DNA from 3 places in the Paenibacillus sp. FSL F4-0125 genome. Region 1 is predicted to be linked to each of the others. Evidence: riboswitches for the same ligand, from Rfam matches in the RefSeq annotation. Region 1 holds a riboswitch; each other region holds the start of a gene.
The links. A riboswitch is a leader RNA that binds a small molecule or an ion and turns the genes downstream of it on or off. The one in region 1 is predicted to bind cyclic di-AMP.
Positions count from the first base shown of each region.

Region 2: it holds a riboswitch for cyclic di-AMP, as region 1 does, so the genes downstream of both, NST74_RS00590 (C40 family peptidase) here and NST74_RS25155 (alpha/beta fold hydrolase) in region 1, are expected to answer to the same signal.
Region 3: it holds a riboswitch for cyclic di-AMP, as region 1 does, so the genes downstream of both, NST74_RS02615 (hypothetical protein) here and NST74_RS25155 (alpha/beta fold hydrolase) in region 1, are expected to answer to the same signal.

Region 1 is NZ_JBBOZJ010000001.1:5,669,066-5,679,325, reverse strand. Features, by position in the region: gene NST74_RS25175 (glycoside hydrolase family 43 protein) at 1-809, shown strand, start outside; gene NST74_RS25170 (endo-1,4-beta-xylanase) at 852-1,871, shown strand; gene NST74_RS25165 (Nif3-like dinuclear metal center hexameric protein) at 1,976-2,770, shown strand; gene NST74_RS25160 (hypothetical protein) at 2,855-3,028, shown strand; cyclic di-AMP (ydaO/yuaA leader) riboswitch at 3,250-3,436, shown strand; gene NST74_RS25155 (alpha/beta fold hydrolase) at 3,543-4,352, shown strand; gene selD (selenide, water dikinase SelD) at 4,721-5,782, shown strand; gene mnmH (tRNA 2-selenouridine(34) synthase MnmH) at 5,839-6,876, shown strand; gene NST74_RS25140 (cysteine desulfurase family protein) at 6,926-8,038, shown strand; gene NST74_RS25135 (exosporium glycoprotein BclB-related protein) at 8,278-10,260, opposite strand, start outside.
Region 2 is NZ_JBBOZJ010000001.1:119,411-129,670, reverse strand. Features, by position in the region: gene NST74_RS00615 (transglycosylase domain-containing protein) at 1-1,129, shown strand, start outside; gene NST74_RS00610 (AbrB/MazE/SpoVT family DNA-binding domain-containing protein) at 1,333-1,806, shown strand; gene NST74_RS00605 (YwhD family protein) at 1,904-2,410, opposite strand; gene NST74_RS00600 (M1 family metallopeptidase) at 2,514-4,520, shown strand; gene NST74_RS00595 (hypothetical protein) at 4,532-5,362, shown strand; cyclic di-AMP (ydaO/yuaA leader) riboswitch at 5,577-5,715, shown strand; gene NST74_RS00590 (C40 family peptidase) at 5,769-6,197, shown strand; cyclic di-AMP (ydaO/yuaA leader) riboswitch at 6,558-6,699, shown strand; gene NST74_RS00585 (C40 family peptidase) at 6,705-7,196, shown strand; gene NST74_RS00580 (GNAT family N-acetyltransferase) at 7,426-7,911, shown strand; gene NST74_RS00575 (c-type cytochrome) at 8,039-8,395, shown strand; gene NST74_RS00570 (4a-hydroxytetrahydrobiopterin dehydratase) at 8,478-8,765, opposite strand; gene NST74_RS00565 (hypothetical protein) at 8,994-9,287, opposite strand; gene motA (flagellar motor stator protein MotA) at 9,494-10,260, shown strand, end outside.
Region 3 is NZ_JBBOZJ010000001.1:575,791-586,050, reverse strand. Features, by position in the region: gene NST74_RS02640 (histidine kinase) at 1-1,619, opposite strand, end outside; gene kdpC (potassium-transporting ATPase subunit KdpC) at 1,823-2,431, opposite strand; gene kdpB (potassium-transporting ATPase subunit KdpB) at 2,487-4,520, opposite strand; gene kdpA (potassium-transporting ATPase subunit KdpA) at 4,537-6,213, opposite strand; gene kdpF (K(+)-transporting ATPase subunit F) at 6,226-6,303, opposite strand; gene NST74_RS02620 (hypothetical protein) at 6,430-6,846, opposite strand; cyclic di-AMP (ydaO/yuaA leader) riboswitch at 7,037-7,226, opposite strand; cyclic di-AMP (ydaO/yuaA leader) riboswitch at 7,647-7,812, shown strand; gene NST74_RS02615 (hypothetical protein) at 7,945-8,436, shown strand; gene NST74_RS02610 (hypothetical protein) at 8,453-8,974, shown strand; gene NST74_RS02605 (hypothetical protein) at 9,107-9,466, shown strand; gene NST74_RS02600 (hypothetical protein) at 9,997-10,188, opposite strand; gene NST74_RS02595 (ABC transporter permease) at 10,222-10,260, opposite strand, start outside.

The sequences.
Region 1 (10,260 bases):
TCGAAGATCGTAACGGGGATTGGTGGGCCGTATTCCTTGGAGTACGTCTAGTAGATTCCAAGTATACAGTGCTAGGAAGAGAGACCTTTCTTGCCCCTGTAATTTGGAATGAAGATGGATGGCCTATGATTGATAATAACGAAGATACCGTTGGACTGGAGATGAAGGTTCCACGTGTACCGGGTCATTCGCCAAAACCTGAGACAAGCGGAAGATATGATTTTGATGACCATGTATTACCGTTGCAATTAGCCTTTCTGCGGAATCCGGCAGAGGGAAGCTGGTCACTAAGCCAACGTCCGGGTTTTCTAGCTCTTCGAGGGCAATCGAAAGACCTTAATGAAGTGGGTCAGGTAGCCTTTATAGGCAGAAGACAGCAGCATACTTCAGCTGAATGGAGTACATTACTGGATTTTAACCCTACCGTGGACGGTGAAGAGGCTGGACTCTGTGCTAGATTGGACGAGAATGCACATTATGAAATTGCACTATCGCAAAGAAATGGACATAGAGTGATTACAGCTTATTTAACTGTTGATGGAACAACACATGTGGCTGCAGAGATTCCAACGATTGCTGGGTGTTTATATCTGAAAATTCAGGCGGAGCTAACGGAATACACTTTACTTTATTCTTTGGATGGTCAGGAATGGATCGAGCTATCTAGGGCTCTAGCCTATCCATTATCCCCTCAAGCTGTCAAAGGAAACGGATTTACCGGTGTTCTTGTTGGCTTATATGCGACAGGACATGGCAAAGTGGCGGGGGTTCCTGCTTACTTTGATTGGTTCGACTATCGATCATCATGAGTAGAATGCTAAATATGTACGCTTTTGTAGGGAGGGAACTTGATGAGACAAGCTAGCGATTACTCAGAGCCTGCACTAAAGACAGTGTTCTCGGAGAATTTCAAGATTGGCGCAGCGGTCAACCCATTTACGATACAATCACAGGAGCACTTGCTTGCTTATCATTTCAACAGTATAACTGCTGAGAATGAGATGAAATTTGAAAGTCTACATCCACTTGAGGATATTTATAACTTTAGGGCAGCAGACCAGCTAGTTGCCTTCGCCCGGAAACATAAGATGGCGATGCGCGGACATACCTTGGTCTGGCACAATCAGACTACGGATTGGTTGTTTAAGGATAAGAACGGAGGACCTGTAAGCAGAGAGATTTTGCTTGCACGAGTCAAATCACATATTCAGACCGTTGTAGGACGTTATAAGGAAGATATTTATGCTTGGGATGTTGTGAATGAAGTTATTGCCGATGAAGGAGAAGAGCTTCTTCGCCATTCGAAGTGGCTCGACATTGTTGGCCCGGATTTTATAGCTAAAGCATTTGAATTCGCCCATGAAGCTGATCCTAAGGCATTATTATTCTACAATGACTATAATGAATCCAATCCCTTAAAGCGCGATAAAATCTATGAACTGGTGAAGTCGCTATTGGATCAAGAGGTGCCGATCCATGGCGTCGGATTGCAGGCACACTGGAATCTATACGATCCGAATCTTGATGATATTCGTGCTGCGATTGAGAAATATGCCTCGTTAGGACTTCAGCTTCAATTGACTGAGCTGGATGTATCCATGTTCCGTTTTGAAGACAAACGAATGGACTTAAAGACAGTACCTGCTGATCTGCTCGAACTTCAAGCAGATCGATATGAAACGATGTTCGCACTGCTGAGAGAATACCGTGACGTAATTAGTTCAGTCACGTTCTGGGGAGCGGCGGATGACTATACCTGGCTGGATGATTTCCCTGTTCGTGGTCGGAAGAACTGGCCCTTCTTATTCGATGAAGGGCATCATCCGAAGCCAGCCTTTCACCGTATTATCGGCTCTGCCCCAAAATTATAGAGCGGGTAAGCTGCTCAAGTAGTAAAATAACCCGTCCTTATATTAAATAAGGGTGGGTTATTTGTTTGTAGATCAGAAGAATGAAACTCAAAGGGATGGTTACGGTGAACATTACGATAAGAACAATACTGGAAGATTTAATGGGAACTGAGGAACAGATAGAGGGGACTGTGGATACACTTCAGCCAGGAAATCCAGAAATGGTGGTTACAGGGATAGTTACAGCATTTTGCGCTACGCAATATGTTGTGGAACGAGCGATGGCTATGAACGCCAATTTGCTGATCACACATGAAGGTGTGTATTACAGTCACCATGAGACAAGTGAGTGGTTAGAGGATGACGCTGTTTATCGCACGAAACTGAGTTTGATCAAACGTTCTGAAATGGCTATTTTTCGTTATCATGATTATTGGCATTGTCATAAACCGGATGGGATCATGGTGGGCTTGCTGCGAGAGCTTGAATGGTCAGCTTATGTGGATGAGCAGCAACCCGCTGCTACAATCCTTACGATTCCTGCCATGACAGTAAGTGAAGCGGCTCAGTACATAAAAAGAAAACTAGGAATCCCCTATGTACGTGTTGCTGGTGACCTATCCCAGGTATGCAGACATGTGGGGATATCAGTGGGTTACAGAGGAGGCGGGACAATGGCTATCCCTCTTTTTAATCAGCACAATCTTGATTTACTGATTGCTGGCGAAGGGCCAGAGTGGGAAACTCCGGAATATGTGAGGGATGCAGTACATCAAGGTAGATCGAATGCGCTGATTATGTTAGGTCATGCGGAGAGTGAAGCCCCGGGAATGAAATATTTAGCTGAAGTTTTGGCAGAGAAATACCCAACGATTCCTACTTATTTTATTGCAGAACAACCGATCTATCAGCTGGTTTAATCCTTATAAATCGAAATGAAGAATAAATTTGCATATTATGGAGAAAATGATTGGAAACCAGGTCACTGAGAAAGGAGTGTTTCAATGGAAATTCCTTTGGAGGCTGATGAAGTGTTAAGTCGTATCAAAAAGCTTCAAACTGACGGAAGCTCGATCAGCAAAAAACAAGTGAAGCAAAGCGATCCTGATCTTATGAGAAGTGCGCTGTTCTTTTTTCCGAGCTGGGAGCATGCATTGAAAAACGCCGATCTGTTGTAGCCGAATGATTGTATATAGAAGCCGAGTGGTTCAGGGATTGATCTCTGATGACCGCTCGGCTTTTTCTTAATAAACCGAGTAAACAAGAGCAATAGAAAGAGAAAACGAAGAGTATGCTCAATATGAAATGAAAAGCATGGCTTTCATCATTATTTTGCCCAGGGCTCAACTTTACAAGAAACCTTACACGGAGTATGATTCATCACATAACTGACAATTACATAAGAAGTCCGCTTAATTTCCGTTAAGGAAAGCGGGGGAACCAACAACTGGAAATCGATATGACAGTCGGTACTAGTTATGGGGTGAATCCTGTTACAGATGCTTAATAGTGCATCCATACAGGTAGGGCAACTCTCACTGCCCGAATCCGACAGCTAACCTCGTAAGCGTATGGAGAGAGGATGAATGGCGTATTTGATGATGAATAGCCACAGAGAATCCCTCTGTGGTTTTTTGCTGCGTTTATAAGCACATATAGATATAGAACCTACCTGTGAAAGAGGTGTTAATTTTGCCTATTGCTAAACTGAATGGAACTTCGCTCTATTACGAAATCATTGGAACAGGGACTCCGGTTGTGTTTATCCATGGACATGGATTAACACATAGCATGTTTAAACCACAATTAGAGTATTTTTCTGATAAATATAAAGTGATTCTGTGCGATTTACGGGGGAATGGCAAATCAGGTGAATTGCTGCAGGCTCCAAACGAGATTATTGAAACGCAATGCCTAGATATAATTATGCTATTGAATGATTTGGGCATTCGTGAGGCGGTTTTTGTCGGGAGCGCCTATGGGGGGATCGTCGTTCAACATATTGCGAAACAATACCCGGAACGGGTAAAGGCGATTGTTGTCGCGGATAGCTTTTGTAGAAGTCATGCATCAACAATAGTAGGTAAAATTCAGCTTATGGCTGCATATTGTAGTTGGTTAATGTATTACGCTCCTAGTGAGCTTGTACTGCCTTCGATTCGTATGATGTATCGCGAACGCTGGAACCTGGCCTATAACGAGATTAGAAGAGGACTTCTCGACAAACGTCCGCGGGAATTGTATCGCCAAAGGCTGGCTACGAGTCATGTGGATTACACTAGATGCTTAAAATCTTTTAACCGTCCCGCGTTATGTATAGTCGGTGACTTTAGTGAATTTGGTGTCAACTGTATGAAGGATATGGTGTCTCAGCTGCCGCATGCTCAGTTAGCAATCATTCCTAACGCATTAGATCCTAGTAATCTGTGTCAGCCGGAGAAATTTAATGCTATTCTTCAGCGTTTTTTGGAGAAACATCAGGATGCTCAGCAGATCAGTTGATCCTAGTGGAGAAAGCACCTTAGATTGCATAAACCTCTTCAGGGTCTTAATGGCCGGCTAACGTTTAAGCAGGATATGAGGGCTTTCTATAGCTGGGAGTATGAACTGGCTGTGGGACGTTCTTTTGTATAGTAGTATAGGGAAAACCTCCCTAAAGTACAGAGTATCGAACTAAAGGCTGGCTCAAAGTAGCGAAATCTACGAATGAGCCAGCCTTTAGCATACTATTAATCGAAAGAATACCACTCATAGCACTTCTCAAAGAACAGAATAATGAAATCCAATCGGTACCTATGCATTTTGTACATTGCTGTCTACTGATGTAAGATTAAAGATATTCGATATTAACTATCTAAAGGAGCTGAGTCATGATGTCTCAAGCCGAAACTATAAAATTGACTTCATTATCTTCAAAAGGAGGCTGCGGCTGCAAAATCGGTCCCGCCGATCTCATGCAGGTTATTCGCAGTCTGCCACCAACCGTTCCTAACCCGGATCTACTTGTAGGTTTGGATACTAGTGATGATGCAGGCGTGTATCGTTTAAGCGATGAACTCGCATTAGTGCAAACTGTTGATTTTTTCACACCGATCGTGGACGACCCTTATTCCTTTGGGCAAATTGCAGCAGCCAATGCGTTAAGTGACATTTATGCTATGGGTGGTAAGCCGCTTACAGTGCTTAATATTGTAGCTTTTCCTATCTCTGTTCTGGATAAAAGCATTCTCGGTGACATTTTGCGCGGTGCAGCGGACAAGGTGCAGGAAGCAGGAGCGACGCTTGTAGGTGGACATTCTATCGACGATAAAGAGCCTAAATTCGGATTGGCTGTTACGGGGCTGGTGCATCCGGACAAAGTAAGAACGAATGCAGGCGCGCAGGTGGGGGATAAGCTGATACTAACGAAACCTATCGGTGTGGGCATCTTAACAACTTCTATTAAGAAGGATCAGCTATCAGAAGAAGAAACCACACGCCTCACTACAGTGATGTCTACATTGAATAAAAAAGCGGCTGAAATCATGGAGCCGTATGATGTGCACGCTTGTACGGATGTTACTGGATTTGGGCTGTTGGGACATGCCTCGGAAATGGCTAAAGGAAGTAACCACGGACTGATTATTCGTCAAGGCGATGTACCGATGCTGCCAAGAGTAAGAGAGCTGGCTGAGCAGGGATTTGTTCCAGGTGGAACTAAGAATAACTTTGCCCATTTGGAGGGCAGCATTCTTTATCCGGAAGAGATGGACCAATTAAGCCGTTATATTCTGTGTGATGCTGTGACTTCTGGCGGACTGTTGATTTCTGTTGCTCCTGAACAAAGTGAAGCCTTGCTACAAGAGCTGATAGCTGCAGGTGTAGAAGCGGCATTGATCGGAGAAGTAACAGAAGAACATCCGGGTCAGATTACGGTAATAGCTGCGCAATAATGATAGAGTCAGCTTAGAGGCAACTTAAGAAGTTAGCCACCAGAGGAGAGAGTGCATTGTTTCAGGATATTACACTGGAAGAATTAAGAATGCTAAAAAATAAGAAGCAGATCACTGTGATCGACGTTCGATCTCCTTCTGAATATAAAGATTCGACATTACCGGATAGTCTGAACATTCCTTTTTTTGATGATGAGGAACGGGCTGAAGTAGGCACTTTGTATAAACAGACTAGTGTGCAGGCGGCGAAAGAACGCGGTTTGGAGATTGCTGCGGCGAAGCTGCCTACCTTTGTCAAAGAATTCGCAGCGATTCAAGGGGACAAAGCTGTATTCTGCTGGAGGGGAGGTATGCGCAGCCGCACAACTGCGACCGTACTTTCTTTAATGGATATTCACGCTTACCGACTGATTGGTGGCTATAAAGCTTACCGTAAATGGGTACTCGACGAACTGGAGTCCTATAAATTCAAGGCGAAGCCTTATGTGATTCACGGAAATACGGGTACAGGTAAAACAAACCTGCTGCACCGCCTGAAGGCACAAAGCTATCCTGTTCTGGATTTGGAAGGAATGGCGGGTCACCGCGGTTCTATCTTTGGCGAGATCGGACTTCGTGCAAATAATCAGAAAACGTTCGATAGTCTTCTTATGGAGGAATTAATTAAGCTTGGGGATTCTCCTTATGTACTGTTTGAAGCGGAGAGCAAAAAGATTGGGAAGGTCGTAATGCCCCCATTCATGGCCGAGCAGAAAGAGATCGGAACACAGATTTGGATTGAAATGCCATTGCAAGCCAGAGTTCAGCAAATCCTTGAAGATTATCGACCAGAAGAATATAAAGAGCAGTGCATTTCAGCATTTTGGAGTATTAAATCTCGAATACATATCCCTATTGCGGCAGAAATCGAGCGTTGCTTGCAAGCAGATTTGTTCGGAGAGGCTGTGGCGTTGCTGTTAGAATACTACTATGATCCTAAATACGATTATACTTCTACTCAGTATGAAGGGATTGAGAGAGTTACCTTTAAGGTGAACAACTTGGATGAAGCTGAGGCTGCGGTGCGCTCTTTTTTAAATAATCAGGAAGTATAGCTTTATGTATCTTAATGTATGAGGGTTTAGAGGAGGCTCAGCGTAACAAATGATCTATTTAGACTATAACGCTACAACACCTGTAGATAAGGAAGTCGCAGAGGCTATGATTCCGTATCTTTATGGTCATTTTGGCAATCCTTCAAGCAGTCATTCTTTGGGGCAAGAAGCTAAACTCGGAATCGAGCAAGCAAGAACGCAGGTGGCTAATTTCCTGAATTGCGTGCCGGGTGAGGTGCTTTTTACAAGCGGGGGCAGCGAATCGAATAATACCGTCATCAAGGGCGTCGCTCAAACGTATCGACATAAAGGCAATCATATGATTGTGTCTGCTGTGGAGCATCCTGCTGTCATTAAACCGTGTCAGTATCTGGAGCAGTTGGGCTATACGATTACTTATGTACCTGTTGACTCGTATGGAATGGTACAAGTAGACGATGTGAAAAAGCAGCTTACCGACCAAACCGTACTAGTCTCCATTATGCATTCTAACAATGAAACGGGAACGATCCAGCCGATCAAAGAAATAGCTGAGGCTTGCCACGAACGGGGTGTTCTTGTACATACCGATGCTTCGCAGTCCGCTGGAAAAGTAGTGCTCGATGTGGCTGAGCTAGGGGTGGATTTTCTAACGCTGGCAGGTCATAAATTGTATGCACCAAAAGGGATTGGAGCATTGTACATCCGAGAGGGCATTCATATCGAACCTTTAATTCACGGAGCGGGGCATGAAAATGGTAGACGAGCAGGTACGGAGAACACACCATATATTATTGGATTAGGAAAAGCCTGTGAGCTTGCTTCAGACTCCACCTCCAGAGCGCGTGTAAAAGAAGTTGCAGATTATTTCTATGACAGATTACAGGAGGCTTTTGGCGATAAGATTCACCTGAACGGTCATAGGGATAAGCGATTGCCTAACACGCTTAACGTTAGTTTTCTTGGAGTGGTGGGTCATGAAGTGATTGCTTCGCTAGAAGATGTGGCGGCCTCAACAGGCTCAGCTTGTCATTCTGGAGAAACATTGATCTCGCCTGTTCTAAAGGCAATGAATGTCTCAGCAAGTATTGGGCAGGGAGCGGTTCGTTTTAGTGTGGGACGGTATACGACTATAACAGAGATCGATGAGGTTATCGATAAGTTGAAAGAGTATTTGCTGTGAGTAGATTGTCAGAGATGGAGTAGCTGATGGCGGCCTAGTATGATTCCCGGGGAATAGACTTTTTATAGGACTCAGGCGCTCTTAGTTGCACAAAAAAGACGAAGTTGACCTCCTGTTTTGCTCAATAGCGTTTCTCCGGTCCGAAAGCTTAAGAAATTGCAATCGCATATTACAATAAAAGCATCTGTCACTCCTTTAGCAGGGAGGGCAGATGCTTTTATTTGTATTAGTATTAGTGATTATACAATAGTGAAGCCTGCACTTGCATAACCAGTGACTGTATTTACAAGGCTGAGTCCTGAAGCGGTGGCCGAAAAGACCATAAGAAGGCGAGTTTGCGCTGTTACAGGGAAATCAACACCGAATGTTGCTCCACTGACAAAAGTTCCTAGATTAACTGTGCCTGTGATAGATGGCAGTGGTACTATAGCCCCTGGAATAGGAGTAAATGTGTTATTTGGCAAGGTAGACTGGAATAATTGTGCTGTCACAGTTACCGTACTACCAATAAGTGATAAAGCTACGGTATTACTAAAGTAAGCGGCAACAGATGTTATGACTCCCGAACGAGGAACTGACATTGCAAAGTTGATAAGAGGTCCAAGAACTGTACCTGTCAGATCAATATTTCCACCAACAAGAGAAATACCTGTGGCTGAACTCCCGAAGCCTATAAGGCTTGTTGTTCCAACTAAACCGCCTAAAATTGTGGTCATAATAATAGGCCCACCGGATGCCAGCGGAATGATTGCACCCCCACCGGTTGCACCAGTAACGCCTGTAACTCCGGTAACACCCGTAGCTCCAGCAAGCCCGGCAGTACCCGTAGCGCCTGTCGGCCCAGCAAGCCCGGCAGTACCCGTAGCGCCTGTCGGCCCAGCAAGCCCGGCGGTACCGGTAGCACCTGTCGGCCCAGCAAGTCCGGCAGTACCTGTAGCACCTGTCGGCCCAGCAAGCCCAGCGGTACCCGTAGCGCCTGTCGGCCCAGCAAGCCCGGCAGTACCGGTAGCGCCTGTCGGCCCAGCAAGCCCGGCGGTACCGGTAGCGCCTGTCGGCCCAGCAAGCCCGGCGGTACCGGTAGCACCTGTCGGCCCAGCAAGTCCGGCAGTACCTGTAGCGCCTGTCGGCCCAGCAATCCCGGCAGTACCCGTAGCGCCTGTCGGCCCAGCAAGTCCGGCGGTACCCGTAGCGCCTGTCGGCCCAGCAAGCCCGGCGGTACCCGTAGCGCCTGTCGGCCCAGCAATCCCGGCGGTACCCGTAGCGCCTGTCGGCCCGGCAAGCCCGGCAGTACCCGTAGCGCCTGTCGGCCCAGCAATCCCGGCGGTACCTGTAGCACCTGTCGGTCCAGCAAGTCCGGCGGTACCCGTAGCGCCTGTCGGCCCAGCAAGCCCGGCAGTACCTGTAGCGCCTGTCGGCCCAGTTGCCCCTGCACCAGGTCCTGGAGGTCCCTGTATACCTTGCGCACCAGTCGCACCAGTCGCGCCTGTCCCACCAACACCATATTCCCCTTGAGGCCCTTGAGGTCCTTGCGGTCCTTGAGGTCCTTGAGGTCCTTGCGGTCCCTGAGGCCCTTGCGCTCCAGTCGCGCCTGTCGCTCCACCAGCAATCAGTAAATAATCTGATGAACTACCGGGGATTCCTTTGGGTCCAGCAACAGTAGCTATATAGGTGCTGCCATTAAAGGTTACAACTTGACCCGCTGGATATAACGGGCTTTGCGCGGGATTAAAGACTACAATACCTTGCAGCCCTGCACCAGTGGATCCCTTAGGTCCTTGAGGTCCTTGAGGCCCCTGCGGACCCTGTGGCCCAGTGGCACCTTTAACGGGGAGGCCAAGTGCTTGTGAAATAGAAGCCTGAATATGCCTGATTTGAATAACCAACTGATCTTTGCAATGAGGGTCAATCTTTGTGGCAAGAACAAAAGACAATAACTCAGCTAATAGTTGTTGAAGATTGGTACCCACGCTTACGACGGAGAAGGGACTGACCTCTGTAGATACAATGGTTATTTCTACTACAGAAAGAAGCTCCGTTCTAAAAGGGCTGCATATCTTAGCTTCATGCAAGAATTCCATGAGTTCTCTTAACACTCTTTGAAGATTAGTAATATGAAGTATTGTGGGATTCATAAGTGCGGGCGGTACCACTGTAGCGAGCTCAGTGACTATTTTTAATAGAGCAGTACACTCCCTTTTTCTCACAGGACTGCTTATTCTTCC
Region 2 (10,260 bases), 5.5 Mb from region 1:
AGAACAAGCCGTCGACAAAGAGATGGATCAAAAGAGTGATCTGGAGACGGCTCTTGTTTCCATTGATCCTCGAACTGGCTACATTAAAGCAATGGTCGGCGGAAAGAATTATCGTACCAACCAATACAATCATGCTCTAGCCACTACACGTCAGCCTGGCTCATCCTTTAAGCCAATCATGTATTTAGCCGCACTTTCTTCCAAAGAGATGACGGGTCTTTCCGTTTTCAAAAGCCAGCCAACGATGTTCCATTATGATAACAATCGCAAAACCTACCAGCCTCGGAACTTCGGGGATAAGTATCTGGGGGAAATCAACATGCGACAAGCTATTGCAGCATCCGACAATATTTATGCTGTGAATACAATCATGAAGATCGGTGCGGATAAAGTGAGCGAGATGGCAGCCAAGATGGGCATTGACAGCCCGCTTCAAAGTGTTCCTTCACTGGCACTCGGCACCTCACCAATCAGTCCGCTAGAAATGGCTGCAGCTTTTGCTGTTATAGGAAACAGTGGTCAGAAAATGCCCACCACTGCCATTCTAAAAATAACGGATTCAAAGGGTGTGGTCCTGTATGAAGCTCCACAGCCAAAGGGTGAAGCCGTTGTAGAACCTTCTGCCGCCTATGTGTTAACCCGTTTAATGGAAGGAGTATTTGAGACTGGAGGAACTGGGAACCGTGTAGCTTCTATAATCAAACGTCCGGTAGCCGGCAAGACTGGAACTACGGATACAGATGGCTGGATGGTAGGCTTCACCCCCGAGCTATCCACTGCTGTTTGGGTTGGATATGACAAGGGGCGCGACATTACAACTACCGACGGTCGACGGGCAGCTCCAATTTTCGCGGAGTTCACTGAAAAAGCTCTGGAAAATATCCCGCCTAAGATTTTCCCCATTCCAGATGGCGTGGTTAGTGTATACATCAATCCGCAGTCCGGCAAGCTAGCGACAGCAGCCTGTCCCGAAAAAGAACTAGAGACTTTCATTAGTGGAACTGAGCCCACCGAATACTGTGATCAGCACGGCAAAGGTCCCGCTGTCGATGATGCACAAAGCAAAGTAGATCCTGCTGAAGAAAATCGTTCCCTGTGGAACAATATTAAGCGCTGGTGGTTGAATTAGCCCTCTTCATTTATTGAAGAGGTTTTTCTTTTTTATAACTTATTTATTACAGAATTGATAGGATGGGCAAATTAAGTTTTCACTTCTCCCGCAAAGGATGTAACCGCTTCATTTTATGTAATCACCCCATTCTCTTAACTCACAATTACTGCTATAATAGTTAGTAGCAACCAAAATATAAAGATGTAAATGAGGGACATGGGATGAAGGATACAGGCATGATCCGGAGTTTAGACAGTCTTGGGAGAATTGTGGTTCCCGCAGAAATCCGTATGACTCGTAATATCGACATTGGTGATCCTATCGAATTTTTTATATTAAACGATAACACCATCATACTCAGGAAGTACACCTCGACAGAATGTACGTTTTGCAGAAGCCACGACCATGTCACCTACTATAAAGAGCAATTTATTTGCAGTAGCTGTCTAAAAGAAATTGCCGATCCTGAACGCATGTCTCAAGCGCCGGAGACGCGCCAAGATTTTGCTAGCGAAGTGTCAGAGCACAGCAGCACGATCCGGAAGACGAAAACAGAGGATATGTGCCAACGCTTGGAGCGGGCCATAGATGATCATCCTTATGCCAATCAGAAAGAGCTTGCTGAAATCCTGGGGATCAGTCAAGCCAGAGTAAGTCAACTCAAACGCAAACTTAGTACGGGAAGCAAATCGTAAACTAAATTAATGTATAGCAAAAAAGGCTTCGACTCTCCTATTTCAGGGTGTCGAAGCCTTTTTACTGTATCCTTTAATTTTGACCGGGTGATTGTTCCTACTCGGTCAGAGCAGCCTTGAGTTCATCGGAGGATGCGGTCCACCATGCCTCATTATGAGAGATCAAGAGGGATTTTAGCGCAGCCTTTTCAACTGCGCCAAGCCCTCCCACATCGATTTTGCGTTTTAGAGCCCCATCCAGCTTATTGACATGCTCGGCGAGGATTTTCCAGCCACGACGCGCTTCCGTATCAATCCACATTTCACAAGCTGTAATTCCACCGTAGAATTGACTATCCTGGGTACGGTCCACTGCTACCCATACCACCCAAACCTGTCTTCCATTAGGTACATCTTCACGGTTCATGGAGAATTTAATACCCTTTTCAACCTTACTCTTGGCATGCATGGCACCGATATCAATGACTGCTTCACCGCCATCAATAATGACAGGCGATACGTTATTGAGCTCAATAGAGCCTGCTCCAAAGCCTTTATGTTTACTTTTGGCATTCACAATATTTAAGGCAATCTGTTTCTTGCCCTCCGGTTGTATGTTGTCCACGAGTGCACACCCTTCCTCTTACGAATAATTTAATTTTAGCTAATAATGCGGCGATTGCAAACATATACATCCCGTAGATGCTTGTCACGGGAGGAATCACAGTATGAAGTCACTGTCATTAAGGTACATTATCATCTTTGCGACCCTGGCCGCCCTCGTGCTACTAGGAGGAATATGGGTCTATTCGGGGGATAACTCCACAACTTCTGTTACTAGCTTTGTTTTAAAAGAGGCCAAGTCCTCCAGTGGCACAGCTCCTGCTGCTGCACCACAGCAAAATCTTCCTGATAGCGCCCCCGTTCCGGCAGAGGAAGCATTAAGTCATCGGGTTGTCGAGTACCACATCGATGTTCAGCTTGTTCCAGATACAGAAACCTTAATCGCTTCTGAGACGGTAACCTGGACACACCCCGGTGTAAAACCTGTAAGTGATCTATATTTTCATATGTACCCAAATGCTTTTGCCTCACCAGATACTACCTTTATGAAGGAATCCGGAGGAACGCTCAGAGGTGACACCATGCCAGAGAACGGCTTCGGAAGTATGACTCTAACCGATCTGCGCACGACAGAAGGAACATCGCTAATGCAACGAGTACAATTTGTACAACCTGACGATGGTAACGTCAACGATAAGACACTCCTAAAGGTGCATCTCCCACAACCGGTTAATGGAGGAGAAAGTGTCACGCTTAAACTAAAGTACGAGGTCCAGCTTCCCAAAATATTTGCCCGTATGGGTACATCAGGGAATTTCGTGATGGCTGGGCAATGGTTCCCAAAGCTTAGTGTATACGAGCCTATGGGCACACGCGGGGTTAAGGAAGAAGGCTGGGATTTACATCAATATCACGGCACCTCTGAATTTTACAGCGATTTTGGCATCTTTAATGTAACGATTGCAGTTCCTTCTAACTATACGGTAGCTGCGACCGGATTTCCTGTAAAGAATGCCAAACTGAAACAAGATCAAAAAATATATCAGTTCTACGCTGATGATGTCCATGACTTCGCTTGGGCGGCTTCCCCTGATTTCACAGTAGCTGAAGAAGCCTTCTCTACACCAGAAGTACCTGGTGTACGGATCAAGGTCTATCTCGATCCATTGCACAAAGACTTAAAGGAACGATACCTTCAGGCCGCTAAGGCTGCCCTGACCTACTTCAGTAAATGGTATGGTCCTTATCCCTACTCCACTCTGTCTATTATCGTTCCACCTAAGGAGGGCAATGGTGCAGGAGGAATGGAGTATCCTACGCTCATTACAGCCTTTGGAGCCACGGACTCTTCACCTGATACTTCACTTGAGAGAACCGTCGTTCATGAAATTGGCCATCAATACTTCTACGGTATGGTCGCCAGCAATGAATTCGAAGAGGCTTGGTTAGACGAAAGCTTTACTTCTTACGCTGAAGACAAACTCATGGAGCAGGAATATGGTGTCAAAGCTAATCTCCCTCTGCAATCTAGCCTGGTGACCAAATCAGAGCCGCTGAACTTAGAGACATGGAAATATGACGGGGCAGAATCGTATAGCCGAAATGTATATATTCGCGGAAAGCTAGTACTTAAGGATATTGAACGCCAAGTAGGCGCTAAAGCAATGAACAGTATCATGTCTACTTACGCACGTAAATTCCGTTTCCAGCATCCCACTACATCTGATTTTCAAAAAGTCGTTGAGAAGGTAACCAAAAAATCGTGGCAGCCTTATTTCGAGGATTATGTTTATGGTGGCGGTGCTCCTGATTTCTCAGTAGATACGATTACGATTAAAAAGAATGGCAGCAGCGAGGCTCAGAGCTACGAATCCATAGTGAAAATTACAAACAAAGGGAGTCATTACGTTGACGTTCCCATTAAATTTACATTCGCTGACGGTTCTGCGGCAGAGCGGGTCTGGAACGGTGAAGGAGCAGAGACTACGTTTCAGCTGTTAAGCGATAAACTTCTCCTCTCTGCTGAGATTGATCCAGAGCATACCGTTCTTTTAGAAAACAAACATCTTAATAACTTCAGACTGGCGGAAATAGAGCCCAAAACACTCTCCCGCTGGACGTTAAGTGTAACTAAATTAGTTGAAACCGTGCTCGGAACTCTTGTCTGGTGAGGTGAATGATTGTGAGAACATCGATAACCCGCGGCTGGCAAAGCATGAAGGAGCAATTTTATATTCTGATTCTGCTCTTCATCTATCGACTGCTCTGGGGCTACTTTATGTACGGCTTCATCCGGTCTGCTATCGTTCCAATTCTACTGCGCTACCCAGATAAAGACGCTGGAGGCAGTGGAATGGGTAGACTACTCTATTATGTCGAAGGGCAGTTCAGCTTGAACACAGATCCTGAGATACGTAATTGGTTATGGATGTTCCTAGGGCTTGTTCTCTTACGACTGCTGCTCTCCCCATTCATAAGAGCAGGATTACTACATGAACTCCATCAGGAGAGAAAAGGAGAGCGGGGCCTGTTCTTTTTTCCCGGCATGAAGGTTTATGGATTTCCAGTGTTTATTTTTAGTTTAATCGAATGGGTGCTGGCTTTATTGCCGTTATACTGGCTCGCTCCAAAAATGTACGGGCTGTTCTTATCTTCCTTTCTGAACTCCTCTTTGTTACTTCATCTAGTTCCATACGTATTGGCATGGCTTATATACATCTTTATGGTTCGCCTGTTCCTTCTATATATGCAGTTTGGTTATACCAGCGGTACGGGGATGTTCTCCTCCCTATTCATCTGTATAAAGTCACTGATTCCAGCAATAGGCATTTCAATCATACTTGGTGCAGCGGGCCTTATCCTTTTGCTGGCGTGCGGACTATCCGGTATCTTCTGTCCTGGCCTGCCGGCACTTCTTATTCGTCAACTCTCATCACTGCCCTCGACACTTTTCAAAATGTGGGGAATCTCCGCTCAATATCATCTATGGCGCAGTAAAGCATTTCCACAATAATTTATGGCATTACAACACATAATATAAGAGTCCCGGTTCCTGAATCAGGAGCCGGGACTCTTTCGCGTTACAGACAAATTATGACGATTTGCAAAATCGTAAAGACTTTGTTACAATAAGTCCTGTTCCATTAGTAACAAGTTTGTAATCATTTGAAACGATTTCTACATAACTTCATGTATTCATCGTAGTCTTGTCGATAAGTCACTATCTGGTGCATAAAACGCCGAATTCCTTGCACCGGGAAGTGGGGGAACCATATTTTGGGTGAATTGATCTCGCTTTGCAGTGATCATAGGGGAACCTTCTACCGAATCCTTAAGCTAACCTCACAGGCATTGGAAGGGGTACAATTTTTTTGAAGAATTTAAGAAAAGCATGCGTCGCTGCGGCGCTGGGACTTGTGATGGCGTTCTCTATTGGTGGAGGAAGTGCCTTTGCAGATTCTAAGATGGACAGTGTTATTTCAAAGACAATTGGAGTTGCCTATAAAACCGGAGGCACTAGCACTGCCGGGTTTGACTGTTCTGGATTTACTACGTATGTATTCAAGAAGGTGGGTCTTTCTTTGCCCCGCACTTCAAAAGCTCAATATAATGTTGGAACTCCTGTAGCCAAAAGCAAATTGCGTTCAGGTGACCTAGTTTTCTTTAACACATTGGGCAACGGCGTATCCCATGTCGGCATTTATGTTGGAAACGGAAAATTCGCACAATCATCATCTTCATATGGCGTGACCATCACTTCACTTAGCCAGTCCTACTGGGCCAACCGCTACGTTGGCGCTAAAAGAGTAATGAGTACTTCCTCATATCAAGCTGTAGCCTACGATTAATACTTCCCCACAACTATAACCTCACATTTACAACTATATAGACCTGGATTTGATTATTACCTTAATCGAATCCAGGTTTTCTTTTGCCTTATTATAATCTTTACACCTCTAGAATAGACTTTAAACACTTTTATTTGATAAAAATTTCAATAAATATAAAAATAAGTTTAATATTATCGCTTACATATGCATTTTGTCTTTAAATATATGAATTTTTCTGCATGATTAGGTTAAAAACGATTGCCAAGCGGCACTCTGTTTGTTACAATAACTGCAGTAAGATTTTAGTAACATTTTTGTAATCATTAAGTTGTTATTTACAAAGGTTTTGTCATGTATTGATTACAAGCTATTCCTAATCAACAGTCTGAGCCGAGTTTCCTAACTATTAGGGAAACGGGGGAACCAACTTTGGGTGAATTGACCTCCATTTTTAGAGGGGTCATAGGGGACCTTCAACCGAACCCTTAAGCTAACCTCGTAGGCATCTGGAAGGGGTATAAACTTTTGAAGAAGAAGTTAGCAGCAGCTGTACTCAGCTTTTCCATTATCTTCACCATCGGAGCAGGAAGCGCTTTCGCGGATTCCAAAATGGATAAAGTGATCGACAAGACCATCGGAACTAAATACGTATCCGGCGGGATCTCCACAAATGGATTTGATTGCTCCGGATTTACAATGTATGTTTTTGATAAAATCGGTATCAACCTACCACACCAATCAGGTTCCCAGTATCAAATGGGTACTGCTATCTCCCGAGATGATTTAAGATCAGGAGATCTTGTATTCTTCAATACAAGTGGTAAGGGTGTTTCCCACGTCGGCATTTATGTCGGTGAAGGCAAGTTTGCACACGCATCTTCCTCACGCGGTGTAACGATTAGCTCCCTGAGTGATAGCTACTACGTAAAACGCTATATCGGTGCTAAACGGATTATGAGCACTGATGCTTATCATTCTGTTGCTTCTGAGACAGAAGATAATGATGATGTTCAATAAGTAGAACGTACATAGGCTCTTTTCCAAGAGGTCAATTCTTGGGGAAGAGCTTGTTTTTTTGTCTTATTTAATATTTACCCCTCTCAAAATTTGTAAAACAATATTCCTTATAAATTTTCTGAGTCGATGCCCCCTCTTTTTGTATATAATTAGTTACAAGTATAAACGCCTTCGGCACTCGTAATGACGGCAAGCGTTATAACCCTCGTGAAAGGAGGTCTTTGACCTTATGATAAATCCCTCGGTTACTTTTCATGTAACTCCTATGGAGACTAGTCACGCGGAAGAGATATGCAATTGGAATTACACCCCCCCTTATAATATTTACGGCTGGATGCCGTGGGAACAAATGCAGGCTCTAGGCATCGAGTTCGGTGATCCTCAGCTACGGAATGAGCAATATGTCTCCATATTAAATGGGCAAGAAGCTTTGTGTGGATTCGCGCAGTTGTTCCCGATGGAAGGTGTTGTACGTTTGGGGATTGGCATGCAACCTGATCTATGCGGTAAAGGGCTAGGCAAATTATTCATGGATGCAATCGTGCAAGAAGCCTTGCTTCGTTATCCTGAGCGTGAGATTGATCTAGAGGTATTGACCTGGAACCAGCGGGCGATCCGAACTTACCAAAAGTGTGGATTTACGATTACAGATACGTATGAGCGCCTAACCCCATCAGGAAACAAACCTTTTTATTGCATGGTCTATGAGAAATGATATTAAAATCCATATTTTTCAATCAATTGATGGTATTATCGTTCATTTTTTTGTCACAAACCCTATGATAACGCTTCACCTTGAGCTATAATGTAGGGAGCAGCTTACATAGAAGGGACGAACTGGGATGCAGAAATGGATCATGAGCGGTTTGTTTTTTGCCGCCTGTGCCTTTGCGGTAGTACTTATGTTTACACTTCCAGGTAAAGAAGAGGTAGCTGAACAGAATAAGCCCACAATGCCGGTAGTTCAATTGGATGCGGCAAAGGCAGAAGCAACCGTGAAAGCCAGCTGTATTACCTGTCACGGCGATCAGCTTCAAGGTGGAGTTGGCCCTAGTCTTCAAAATGAAGGTGGTCAGCACGATGCTGAAGAAATCTACAGCATCGTCACTAAGGGACGCGGTCAAATGCCTTCCTTTAAAGAAAAGCTAGCCCCTGAGGAGATCGCAAACGTCGCCCTCTGGCTTTCAGAGAAAAAGTAACTACTTAAGCAACTAAAAACGCCCGTGCCAGAAGATAGTTCACTATCTGCGCACGGGCGTTTATTTATGAGTTTGGGTGATCCTAACGATTTTTCTCAAAGGCTTCATTAAATTCATGTGCCTCTCGAATATCTAGAGCTGTAATACCGTCTTCCTCATTTGATTTCAGTCGTAAAGTCACTGTCTTATAATCAATCGTAATATGTGGATGGTGATCAAAGGCTTCTGAAATGGTGGCTACTTCATCAACGAAAGCAATACCCTTCATATATTGGCTGAACATATATTTTCGCACCATGGTATTCTCTTCCAGCTTCCAGCCTTCCAGCTTGCTGATCTGCTCACGCAGTTCTTCTTCGGTAAATAACAATTCGTTTCCTCCCTTACTAAAAATTGCAGTAAAATCCGCAGGTCCCTTTACTCGTCTTATTCGTTAAACAAAACATCCCTTAGCTTCTGAGGTCCAAGGGATGTGCCAGGATAAAGGCAATATTTTCGATTAAATGTATTCAAGAATCCCAGCGATTATAACTCGGCTACACCAATTTTAACACGGGCTACTAACTACGGGCAAATTACACCCCGCCGCCCCCTCTTCTTAAATCAAAACAACAGAGGCTAAATCCTCTTCTCCGACTAAAATATTAATGCGGTGCGTGTCCTTATCGTAGATGATAACGCCGCTCCCCACCTCAATCATAGGTTCATTACCCAGCGCGAAGAAAAGATCCTCAGCCAGTGCCTCCCATACCTCCATCTTGGATTCCTGGGGCAATTCCTGCCACTCTTCCGGATCCATTTCAAAAAATAAGTACCCATCGGAAATTCTTCCGACAGCCTCGGTCAAATCTGTTAGGATTTCACCGTAATCTCTACCATGCTTTACACCCACATGTATCACTCCGTTTTCTCCACAGATGAATAATTACTTACCTTATCCATTATAGCCGAAAAAATGACTTCACAAAAAACGGAATGATGTCGATAAATAAGAATATACGTTATTCGGTTTCGCACAGAGTGCCTTGCCGCTATTTCAAGGATGATATACGCGGCTTTGTCGGAACACATCTTATAATCTCATGGACGAGGTGCATAATGGAAATTTCAACAATACTCGGTTTAATTTTTGGTCTAGTTGCAGTAATTTGGGGTATGATCCTCAAGCACGCTCCTCTTCACGCTTTAGCCACACCCGCTGCTTACGTTATTATCTTAGTAGGTACGGCAGCCTCCATCTTTATGGCCTTTCCGTTCTCGGAGGTCAAGAAGATTCCAAGTCTGTTTAAAATGATTTTTGTCAAAAAGAAATTAATCAGTAAATCCGAATTAATTACAATGTTCATGGAATGGGCTTCTATTACACGGCGTGAAGGTCTGCTGGCTCTTGAGTCTAAAGTCGATGAAATAGAAGATAACTTCCTCAGAAATGGCATGCGGATGATTATTGACGGAAATGATCAGGACTTTGTCCGCGATGTTCTCATGGAGGACATCCACGCCACAGAGGATAGACATAAAGCAGGCGCACTCATTTTCTCACAAGCAGGTATGTATGCTCCTACACTCGGCGTACTCGGGGCCGTTATCGGTCTTATCGCCGCTCTGGCTGATATGAGTGATATGAACAAATTGGCGGCAGCAATCGGGGCAGCCTTCATCGCAACACTGCTCGGTATCTTTACAGGTTACGTATTATGGCATCCTATTGCCAATAAGCTAAAACGACTTTCCAAACGAGAAATTGAAGTTCGAATGATGATGGTCGAAGGTCTATTGTCTATACAATCTGGTGTATCCACTATTGCCATCAATCAGAAGCTTGCTGTCTTCCTAACACCTTCGGAACGAGCTAAGTTAAATGA
Region 3 (10,260 bases), 5.1 Mb from region 1:
CTTTCTAAATGCTGAACGTTCACGGTAGAGATCACAGATATTCCCGCATCCAGCAGCTCCATAACATCCATATACCGCTTCTTATGTTTGCTGCCCGGCATATTGGTATGAGCAAGTTCATCCACTAGCACGACTTCAGGATTACGTTTGATAATAGCTGCCGTATCCATTTCCTCCAGGACGGTCCCGCGATACTCCATACGTAGACGCGGAAGGATCTCCAAATCGCCGATTTGTTCAAGGGTTTCTTTACGGCCATGTGTTTCCAAAAGTCCGATCACGACATCGATCCCTCTCTTCAAGAGATCATTCCCTTCACGCAGCATCTTGTAAGTCTTGCCCACACCGGGCGCTGCCCCGATATATACCTTAAAGGTGCCTCCGCGAATCGCATCGATTTTATCCTGTACTTCCTGACTGCTTAACCTGTGATAGACATCCGCTTTCCGTTCATTACGACTCTGCCGGGTTGGAAGTACACGTTCTCCCTCACGGTCAGCACGGTCCGCCACGAAGAACACATCCACACCTCGGATTTGCTTCAGTAACGAATTGGCAATTGAGCCCTTCCATAATTCCTGCCAAGCGGTCTGCTTGGAATGTCCCATAACGATTCGGGTTATATTGTGCCGGGTTGCGTATTTTACCAACAGACGAGGGATCTCCCGCTTCGAGCGATAGGTGATCTCCTCCATAGAGGCATCAATCTTCTCGGTCAGCTTCCAAAGAGATCGCTTAAAGGTGGCTGCTTCCTTAGAAAAGGTGAGACCCTGCTTCCAAAATGACACAACTGAAAGATCCCCATTTAACCTTTTGGCGATTTGCTGTCCACGGCGGATATGGATTGAGCCGTTCCAATAATACTGTGCAGAGACTAAGACTTTCTCGGCAATCCCTGACGCTCCCTGCAGCCCTTGCTCTTCCCGATGTTTCTCCAGCGAATCATTAACATCCTCAGCAACCATCCGAAGTGCCAGCTCCCGCAGCTTGCTTAAATTTCCCTTGTTAAAAAGTGATATCTGCTGATGCTTACCTAAATGTCCGTCGGACAAGCGCTGAAGTATCTTTTCCGGTGTCACATCAATTAGAACAATATCATCGGCAAGCGTAAGCACTTCAGCTGGAAGAGAATGCTCAACCTCAATTCCGGTCCATTTCCGCGCCAGATCCGCGGCCCCCTCTAGTTCATATACGTTTACAGTTGTGATGACACTGATCCCATTACTCAATAAATATTTGATATCGTCCAGCCTTCCTGACCTCTCTGCACCTACGCGATTCTGGTGAGCCAAGCCATCGGTAAGCACTACTTCAGGATTACGTGCCACAATAGCTTCTACATCAAGATCCTTCTTTTCGATATCCTTCTGAAACCAATGAATACTTGGTATCCGTTCCAAATCGCCCAGCTGATCCCTTGTTTCAGGACTTTGGTTCGTCGAAACCGCACAGATCACGGCATCAATTCCTTGCGCTTTAAGCGCTTGACCCTCACGCAGCATCTGATACGTTTTGCCCGACCCGCTGACCGGACCGATATAGATTTTCAGACGTCCCCGATGCAGCTCATAGATCGAGAGCAGCAGCTCCTCCGGCGTCTTCCTCCGGTATGTTCCCATCAAGACCACTCCTTAATAACCCCGATCATGCATGTACTCTTCTGTTCCAAGAAGAAACGACGTTGTCGTCCTTCAAAGATGACAGCCGTTTCTCGTAGAGATATAAGGATGTTGTATAATGTGAACCTTATACTTTCTTATATTCTAGAAAGCAAGATATCCCTGCCCGATTCTAAGAAATCTGGCAGGGATTTTTGTTATATTTATTTGTTCGATAGTTTCAATAGATCCATGTTTAACTTCAATACATTAACCCGTTCTTCACCGAACAGTCCCAAGTCACGGCCCTCAGTATGCTTATTCACTAGCTCTTCCAGCTGCGAAGCAGGAATACCCGTTAAATTGCTAATCCGAGGAATCTGCACGATAGCCGAGCCAGGTGTGATATGCGGATCCAGACCTGAACCTGAGTTGGTGATCAAATCGACTGGCAATTTATTCACGGGCACATCCGGGTTATCGAGCTGCCACTGCGCAATGAAATCCTTGGTCCGCTGCAGCATATCCGGATTGGATGGAGCGTAGTTATTGGAGCCTGAAGCCTCTGCTTTATACTCAATACTCGACACACGTCCATGAAATAAAGCCGGGTTCGTAAAGTTCTGTCCGATGAGTTCCGAGCCTACCACTACTCCAGCATCATCCTTAAGTAAGCTGCCGTTCGCTTGCGACGGCATCAGAACCTGGGCAAGCGCTGTAGTCGTCAGAGGATAGATCACTCCGCAAAGAACAATAAATACTAGACTTAATCGTACAATAATAAAGAAATAAGAACTTTTCGATGATGACAACTGCTCATCAGTGTCCTCCATGGAGTTTCCGTTATTCACGATGCTCTCACCCTTTCAATGATTAGTCAACACGTCATTAAATCCATACACTTACGATCATATCAATGAGCTTGATGCCCGCAAAAGGAACAACCACTCCGCCTAGCCCATAGATAAATATATTGCGTCTAAGCAGCTTCGTAGAGCTCATAGCTTTATACGACACACCCTTCATAGCCAGTGGGATGAGCAGGGGAATAATAATCGCATTAAATATCAAGGCGGATATTATAGCCGAGCTTGGCGAGCCTAGTCCCATTACATTCAGGGCTTCCATTTCCGGTATGGCGAGCATGAACATCGCCGGAATAATGGCGAAATACTTCGCGATATCATTAGCTATACTAAAGGTTGTCAATGCGCCCCGCGTCATCAGCAGCTGTTTACCAATCGCAACAACCTCAATAATCTTCGAAGGGTCGGAGTCCAAGTCGACCATATTGGCCGCTTCCTTAGCGGCTGTCGTACCGCTGTTCATGGCTAAGCCCACATCAGCTTGGGCAAGGGCAGGGGCATCATTTGTACCATCCCCTGTCATGGCAACCAGCTTGCCCTCGTTCTGTTCGCGCCGAATGACTGCTATTTTATCCTCAGGTGTACTTTCCGCGATAAAATCATCTACACCCGCTTCGCGAGCAATTGTAGCTGCGGTCAGCGGATTGTCACCCGTACACATAATGGTCTTGATCCCCATTTTCCGCAGCTCATCAAACCGCTCTTTCATGCCCGGTTTAACCGTATCCTTCAAGTAAATAAGTCCATAGATCCGATTATCTACCGCAACCGCTAACGGAGTTCCCCCCATCCGAGCGATGGCATCAGAATTACTATCGAGGTTGGCGGGAATGATTCCGCCTTTAGACTGTACCCATTTCTTCACGGAGTCTACCGCACCTTTACGTACACAGCGTCCATCTTGCAGATCAATACCACTCATCCGTGTTTCTGCCTTAAACTCTACGAATGCCCCACCTTCAGCAAGCTTACTGTCATAGCTGCGTTCCAGCTTCTTGGCCAGCTCAATAACAGATCGTCCTTCAGGTGTCTCATCCTTCAAGGAACTAATGGCCGCCCATGCTGTAAGCTCCGCTTCCGATTCATCCCCGACAGGTACAAATTCACTCGCCATCCGGTTTCCAAAGGTAATCGTACCGGTCTTATCTAAGATCATCGTATTAATATCGCCGGCAGCCTCAACGGCCTTACCCGACATCGCGAGTACATTAAACTGGGTCACCCGGTCCATACCCGCGATTCCGATTGCGGAGAGCAGTCCCCCGATTGTTGTCGGGATCAGACAGACCAACAAGGCGATCATGACGGGAATATCAAGTTCAACACCTAGATACGTTGCAATCGGCCGCAAGGTCACTACTACAATCAGGAAAATCAATGTCAGACTGATCAAAAGTGTATTTAGCGCGATTTCATTAGGTGTCTTCTGACGTTTCGCCCCTTCCACAAGGGAGATCATTCGATCTAGAAACGACTCACCAGGATCACTTGTAATTCTTACTTTAATCTCATCACTGACGACCCGTGTACCGCCTGTAACGGAACCAAAGTCCCCACCGGCTTCCTTGATTACAGGTGCAGATTCACCTGTAATCGCTGATTCATCTACGGAAGCCAGCCCTTCTATCACTTCACCGTCACCAGGGATGAGTTCTCCCTGGCTGACGATGACGAGATCTCCTTTACGCAGCTCGGAGGAGGATACTGTCTTCACCGACCCTCCAACGATTTTGTTAGCTGTGATATCTTGTTTCGTTTTCTTGAGTGAATCGGCTTGGGCTTTACCCCGGCCTTCCGCCAGTGCTTCAGCGAAGTTCGCAAACAGCACTGTAAATAGCAGAATGAACAACACTGTGATATTGAAGCCTATCGATTCCTCTGCATTAAAATATCCAGGAGCCAGCACCATGAGGAGGACAATGATCGTACCGACCTCTACCACGAACATGACTGGATTTTTGATTAGCGTTACTGGGTTAAGCTTTATAAAACTATCCTTTACAGCGCTAAGGAGTATGGGTCCCGTTAGCAGCTTTTTTCTTTTTACAGTACTCATCTTATTCTCCCTCTTCCTACCGTAAGGTTAGATATTCTGCAATGGGGCCGAGTACAATGACCGGCAGGAACGTCAGCGCACCGATAATCACTACGGTACCAATCAGAATTCCCGTGAACAGACCATTGTCTGTGCGGAATGTACCAATGGTCTCAGGAACTGGCTTCTTCTGAAGTAAAGAACCTGCTACTGCCAGCATTGCGATGATCGAGACATAACGGCCTAGCAGCATGACAATCCCGGTTGTAACATTCCAAAAGGTTGTGTTGTCCGCAAGCCCCTCAAATCCTGAGCCATTGTTCGCGGCAGAAGAGACATATTCATATAACACTTGGCTGAGCCCATGGAATCCAGTATTCGTAATCGCCCCTTGCCCCAAATCGGTCAGGAACGCAGCTGCGGTTGGCACTAGGATAATGAACGGATGAACAAGGATCGCAATGGCAATCAGCTTCATCTCCTTGGCCTCTATCTTCCGTCCGAGAAACTCCGGTGTCCTGCCGACCATCAGACCGCACAGGAAGACACCCAGAATCGCATACATCAGCATATTGATCAGTCCGACACCTTTACCCCCAAAGACATTGTTGAGCATCATCAGTGCCAGAGGCGTAATACCTCCCAGTGGTGTCAGCGTATCATGCATATTGTTAACACTACCTGTCGTAGCTGCGGTTGTTACTGAAGTAAACAAGGAAGACTGCGGAATGCCGAAGCGTACCTCTTTACCTTCCATGCTGCCTTGCGAAGATTCGATTCCTAGTGCATTGATCGCCGGATTACCCTTTGATTCAGCATAATAGTTCAGTCCCAGCAGTAGCACGAACAAGGTCATCATTGCGGTAAAAATAACCCAGCCCTGACGTTTGTTCTTAGCAAACAGTCCGTACATATAAGGGAGCGAAGCTGGCAGCATCCACATAGAAAGAATCTCCAGCACGTTCGTAAGTGGATTAGGATTCTCAAAAGGATGCGATGAATTGGCCCCGAAGAAGCCGCCTCCGTTCGTGCCCAAATGCTTGATCGATTCCAGTGAAGCTACTGGACCGATAGCAATCTGTTGCGTTTGCCCCTCTAGTGTAGTGACTTCAAGTGATGGCTTGAGGGTTTGCGGCACATGTAGTCCTACCAGTACCAATGAAACTAGCAGAGCCAGCGGAATGAACACACGAATATGTGCTTTGACGAAATCCTCGAAGAAGTTCCCGACTGATTTGCGTCCTGTGATCCCTCTGACAAAAGCAACCGCAACTGAAAATCCGCTCGCTGCAGACGTGAACATCATCATCGTGATGACAGCCATTTGTGAAAAATACGAAAGTCCCGTCTCCCCGCTGTAATGCTGCAGGTTTGTATTAGTCATAAAGCTGATCACCGTATTGAACGAAAGCGTCTGTTCCATATCCGCAATTCCATTCGGATTTAGCGGTAAACCCCGCTGCAATCGAAGAAAGATATAGCTGAAAGTAACCAGTACGATATTCGTTAAGACAAAGCTGAGCGCATACTTTTTCCAGGACATCCCTTCCCGTTTTTTCAGTCCGATCAGCTTATAAATCCCTTTTTCCACGCCTCCAAACCATCGATCCGTACGATTGGGTTCATTAGAAAATACATGATATAAATACGTGCCCATCGGCTTAACCAGCAAGATGAGAATGACGATTACAGCTACGATTTGCAAAATGCCCATGAATGCCCCTCCTTAAAATTTCTCCGGATGAATTAATGCGTAAACCAGATATAAAAACAGCAGTAGGGTAACAGCGATGACTAGAATCACAGCTTATCCCTCCCTGTATCCTCAACTACACCTGCGCACCAGCGCATAAATCCATAAAACAACCCGTAAATTACAGCTAACGAAGCCACCATATACAGATCCATCATATCTCCCGCACTCCTTCTTTTATCCTTGATGAGGTGATTTATCGATCAGAAAATCAGCATCACCACTGTGGGAATAGATTACATAACTTGCACCAAGTCTTTTATAGACCAATCTAGGATTTATTGAGCTTGTGATCACAAAAATCGGCTGTGTCGTCCAGGTGCGGCACATCTGAATGTAGCGGCAGCATAACGTAAAGCTGCTCTCGAACAGATATACCCGGCCTACCGGGAACGGCGGGCGAAACCAAGTATTCTGATGGCGGGTATCTACTAGAACGACTTTCTCAATCCCCATCTCTTCAAGTAGGGACTTCTCAGGCAAGTTGTTGGTCAATCCCGCCATCTTAATGCCTCTAAATTTTAGAAGCTTAATAAAATGTTCTCCTGCCTTCGTTGGCGCACATACCAGTACATATTCATTCTGATCTGTCATCTCTTATTCTCCTCAAATGCTTTGCTTGTAAGATCAGAGCTTGATCACCCTGGTCTTGAAAGAAAAGCTACCGCTAATGATGAATATAACGACCTCTTCGTGAGGTTTTCCATAAATGCTTTGCTTAAAAAAGCACAGCAAAAAGCCACAAAGGATTCTCCTCTGTGGCTCGCTAGCGGTCACATTGCACTCATCCTCTCTCCATACGCTTACGAGGTTAGCTGTCGGATTCGGGCGGTGAGAGTCGCCCTACCTGTATAGATGCGAGCTCACTCATATCTTCTACAGGATTCACCCCATAACCGGCTTCCGACTCTCACATCGTCTGCCGATTGTTGGTTCCCCCGCTTTCCTTATCGGAAATTAAGCGGATCAAATATTCGATTGTTGTTGAAACAGGAGTAATCATACCCTTATGCAGGAAGTATTGTAAAACGTGATTGATGCCAAAATAATGCAAATTAAAAACTATTTTCGCATTGGATAGCGCTTACTTGATATTCAATCTCTCTATATCTCTTGTTTTCTCGAATTTGAATCAATTAGCGAAAAGCGGACGGACTCTGTGATTTTATTCACCACAGCTGGAGAAATCACCAAAAATCGCCTATATAGGAAAGGAAACGAGAAGTCGAGATTAAACGAGAAAGAAGCTCGATAACACGCAATAAATACCTATTTGGCAGGATTTTTCGTCGGAGTTGGTAGGATACGGTTCAAATTGCGCTCAAAAGAACACTTTCTGCTTTTACAGAAACACCTTGAAAAGAGTATGATTCGGATTGAATCTATTTCACGAAATACAATCAACGCTGAGTTCCTGTATTTGCAGGGAACGGGGGAACCATCGGGCCACATGGCCTACTTGGGGTGAATCCGAAGGAGACTGTTCAAGTCTCACATAGGTAGGGCGACTCTCACCGTCCGAATCCGACAGCTAACCTCGTAAGCGTAAAGAGAGAGACCCTTGATCCGCCACGCTTTGGCACAGGTGTGTATGCCTGTATTCCAAAACCGCAGCAGAGGTCCTCCTCTTGCTGCGGTTTTTGCGTTACCTGAACCTACCCGGGTAATAGCATGCTGGACGGGGTGAAAGGAATGAAACACTATTATTGGGGAATACAGCAAGGGCTGCTTGAGCCGATAAGTCTAAATTATGTTTGCTTTGGAGCGTTATGGTTCGAAGAGGATCATCACAGAACTATTGTCGGCTATGCATTTGGTCAGAACCAAATTGAATCCTTGCGCCATTTCAGCAGCCCTTCTACTTGTGAGTGCTGTATGGACCGAAGAATTATATACGAAATATATAAAAATATCAGAGAAAAGCAGCAGCTGCAGGATTGGTCGGCACATCAATGTTTTCCGTGGCTCGCCGCTTTTAAGAAACCTTGGAAGGACGTTGCTATTGGTTGGTACGTAATGAGATCCCGCAGCACCTTCCCCTTACATTTATCCATTATACGTAAACAGAAATTCCGACTATGGCTGGAGCATGCCGCAGTCTGTGAGAACGAAGCTGAAATGCTTGCCTGTATAGAGAAGGCTAACATTACTCATCATGTTGAGCTTAAGTTTTTGGAACCCTAGGAAGGAGAAACTTGTCATGGACCAGCGAAGACTATCTCGCATTGAAGTATTCGTCTTTGATTCACCTGAGCCTATTCACTATGGTATGGAGGCTGATCCAGGCAGCCGGTATGGCATCCTGAAACTTACCTGTAAAGGGGGTAGCAGCTGGGGGGCATGTCTTATCTCAGTCAATACCAAAACCTTCGACCTTATTAAATGGAGTTCTTTTCTCAGAATGATATACCACTGCCGGCTTGAGGAAGCGATAGATAAAGTACGTACCCATGGTTCAGAGTGGGATCAGACTCAGTTTGAGCTAGTGCAAGATGCTTTACAGGATTTAAAAGCCAAGCTGCAGGGGAAATTCTTGGCAGATCATATTGAGCAAGGTCGTCTGTACAGAGCTGTCGCCGGTGGAAGAGATTCCAGAGAGGGGCGGCTATACTATAAACCATCTAAGACCGTATCCAGTATTGCGCTTCAAAAGCATAGTTATCCAGAGCCTGATACCGCCGAGCTTATCAACAAATCCATTTCTTACTTTTCAATATTATAGGTTCATCCCATAACCCATTCTGAAAGGATCGTGTTTATCATGCCTGACCCCTTACCTGCCGGATCGCCCCGTAGAACTATATTTGCAGAGTGTGTTCAAAAGAATACGAATGATATCTATGCGCTCAGTTCTATGTTGTTACAACAATCAGCAGAAGCGGAGAAAGTTACTATCCGAACTTTTAAAGAGCTTCATAAAATATTCCTTCAAAAAAGCTTCGACAGCCAGCTATTCTCTATCGAAGCCTACCGCTCTTGTATCCGACAATGCGCCGATTATTACGCACGCCGGTCTCTCCTGTCTGCCAAGGCACTGCCTTGGGAGGAGCAGCTCGTAAAAGTGATGTGGTATGGCCTAAAGCTATCTTTACCTCAAATTAGCATTATCCTGCAAAAGAGCGTTCCTGTACTGAAAGATCAGCTTAGACATGTGCGGGAGCAAATGACTGCTCAAGAGGATTTGCTGCCCAGCGGTAATTTGTCCGTTGTTTAGCCCTCGGAGCTCACTTTGGCCGAAAAGCTAACTAGCGTAGTTGGAGGGCTGACATTCAGTATTTCAACCCTCCCGTGGGAGTTACTTCATATATAATTGAATATAATCTATGAGGGTATGACTAATGATTGGGACAAGGATATTATTATTTCGAGTATAAAGATAAACAAAATAAATAAATGATTAAGGCATTATAAACAAAAAAGATCAAAGCATAATAACCAGCTTTTTCACCACCGCTATCCGCCCTATAATTGCCGAATTCCACCTTAGTGAAATACCTCATCCTGCTCACTCAACCTCTCCCCTATATGCTTTCTCTCTAATAATCGCGTTATAGCCCTTTAAATAAAAAGTTTTTTAAGAGACTAATCTCAGCTTATATCACCAATTCCTTTTTTGTACATTTTTTTCACTAAAATTACACAAATACCGAACTGACTTTTTCTAACGCGATCATTTCGCTTTTTACTCTTTTCGAGCATATAAAAAAGCCACGGCATCTGCCGCGGCTTCCTTATTTCCTACTATTACGACTTACTCTTACGTGCCTTACCGTACATCCACAATCCCGCAATCATCCCCACCATGGCAATACCAGTCAATACACCCTGAGTGAAATCCATCAAAACGGACCCATTGGTCGAGAGCATTCTACTAACCGTAGCCAGAGATACCGAACTCATTAAAAGCATCATATTGTATTGTTCACTTTTAGTCATGATTACCACTCCTTAAAAGTTATATGAAGCCAATTAGATCTTGTAAGCCTTCATCGCTTTTCTGATCTCTTT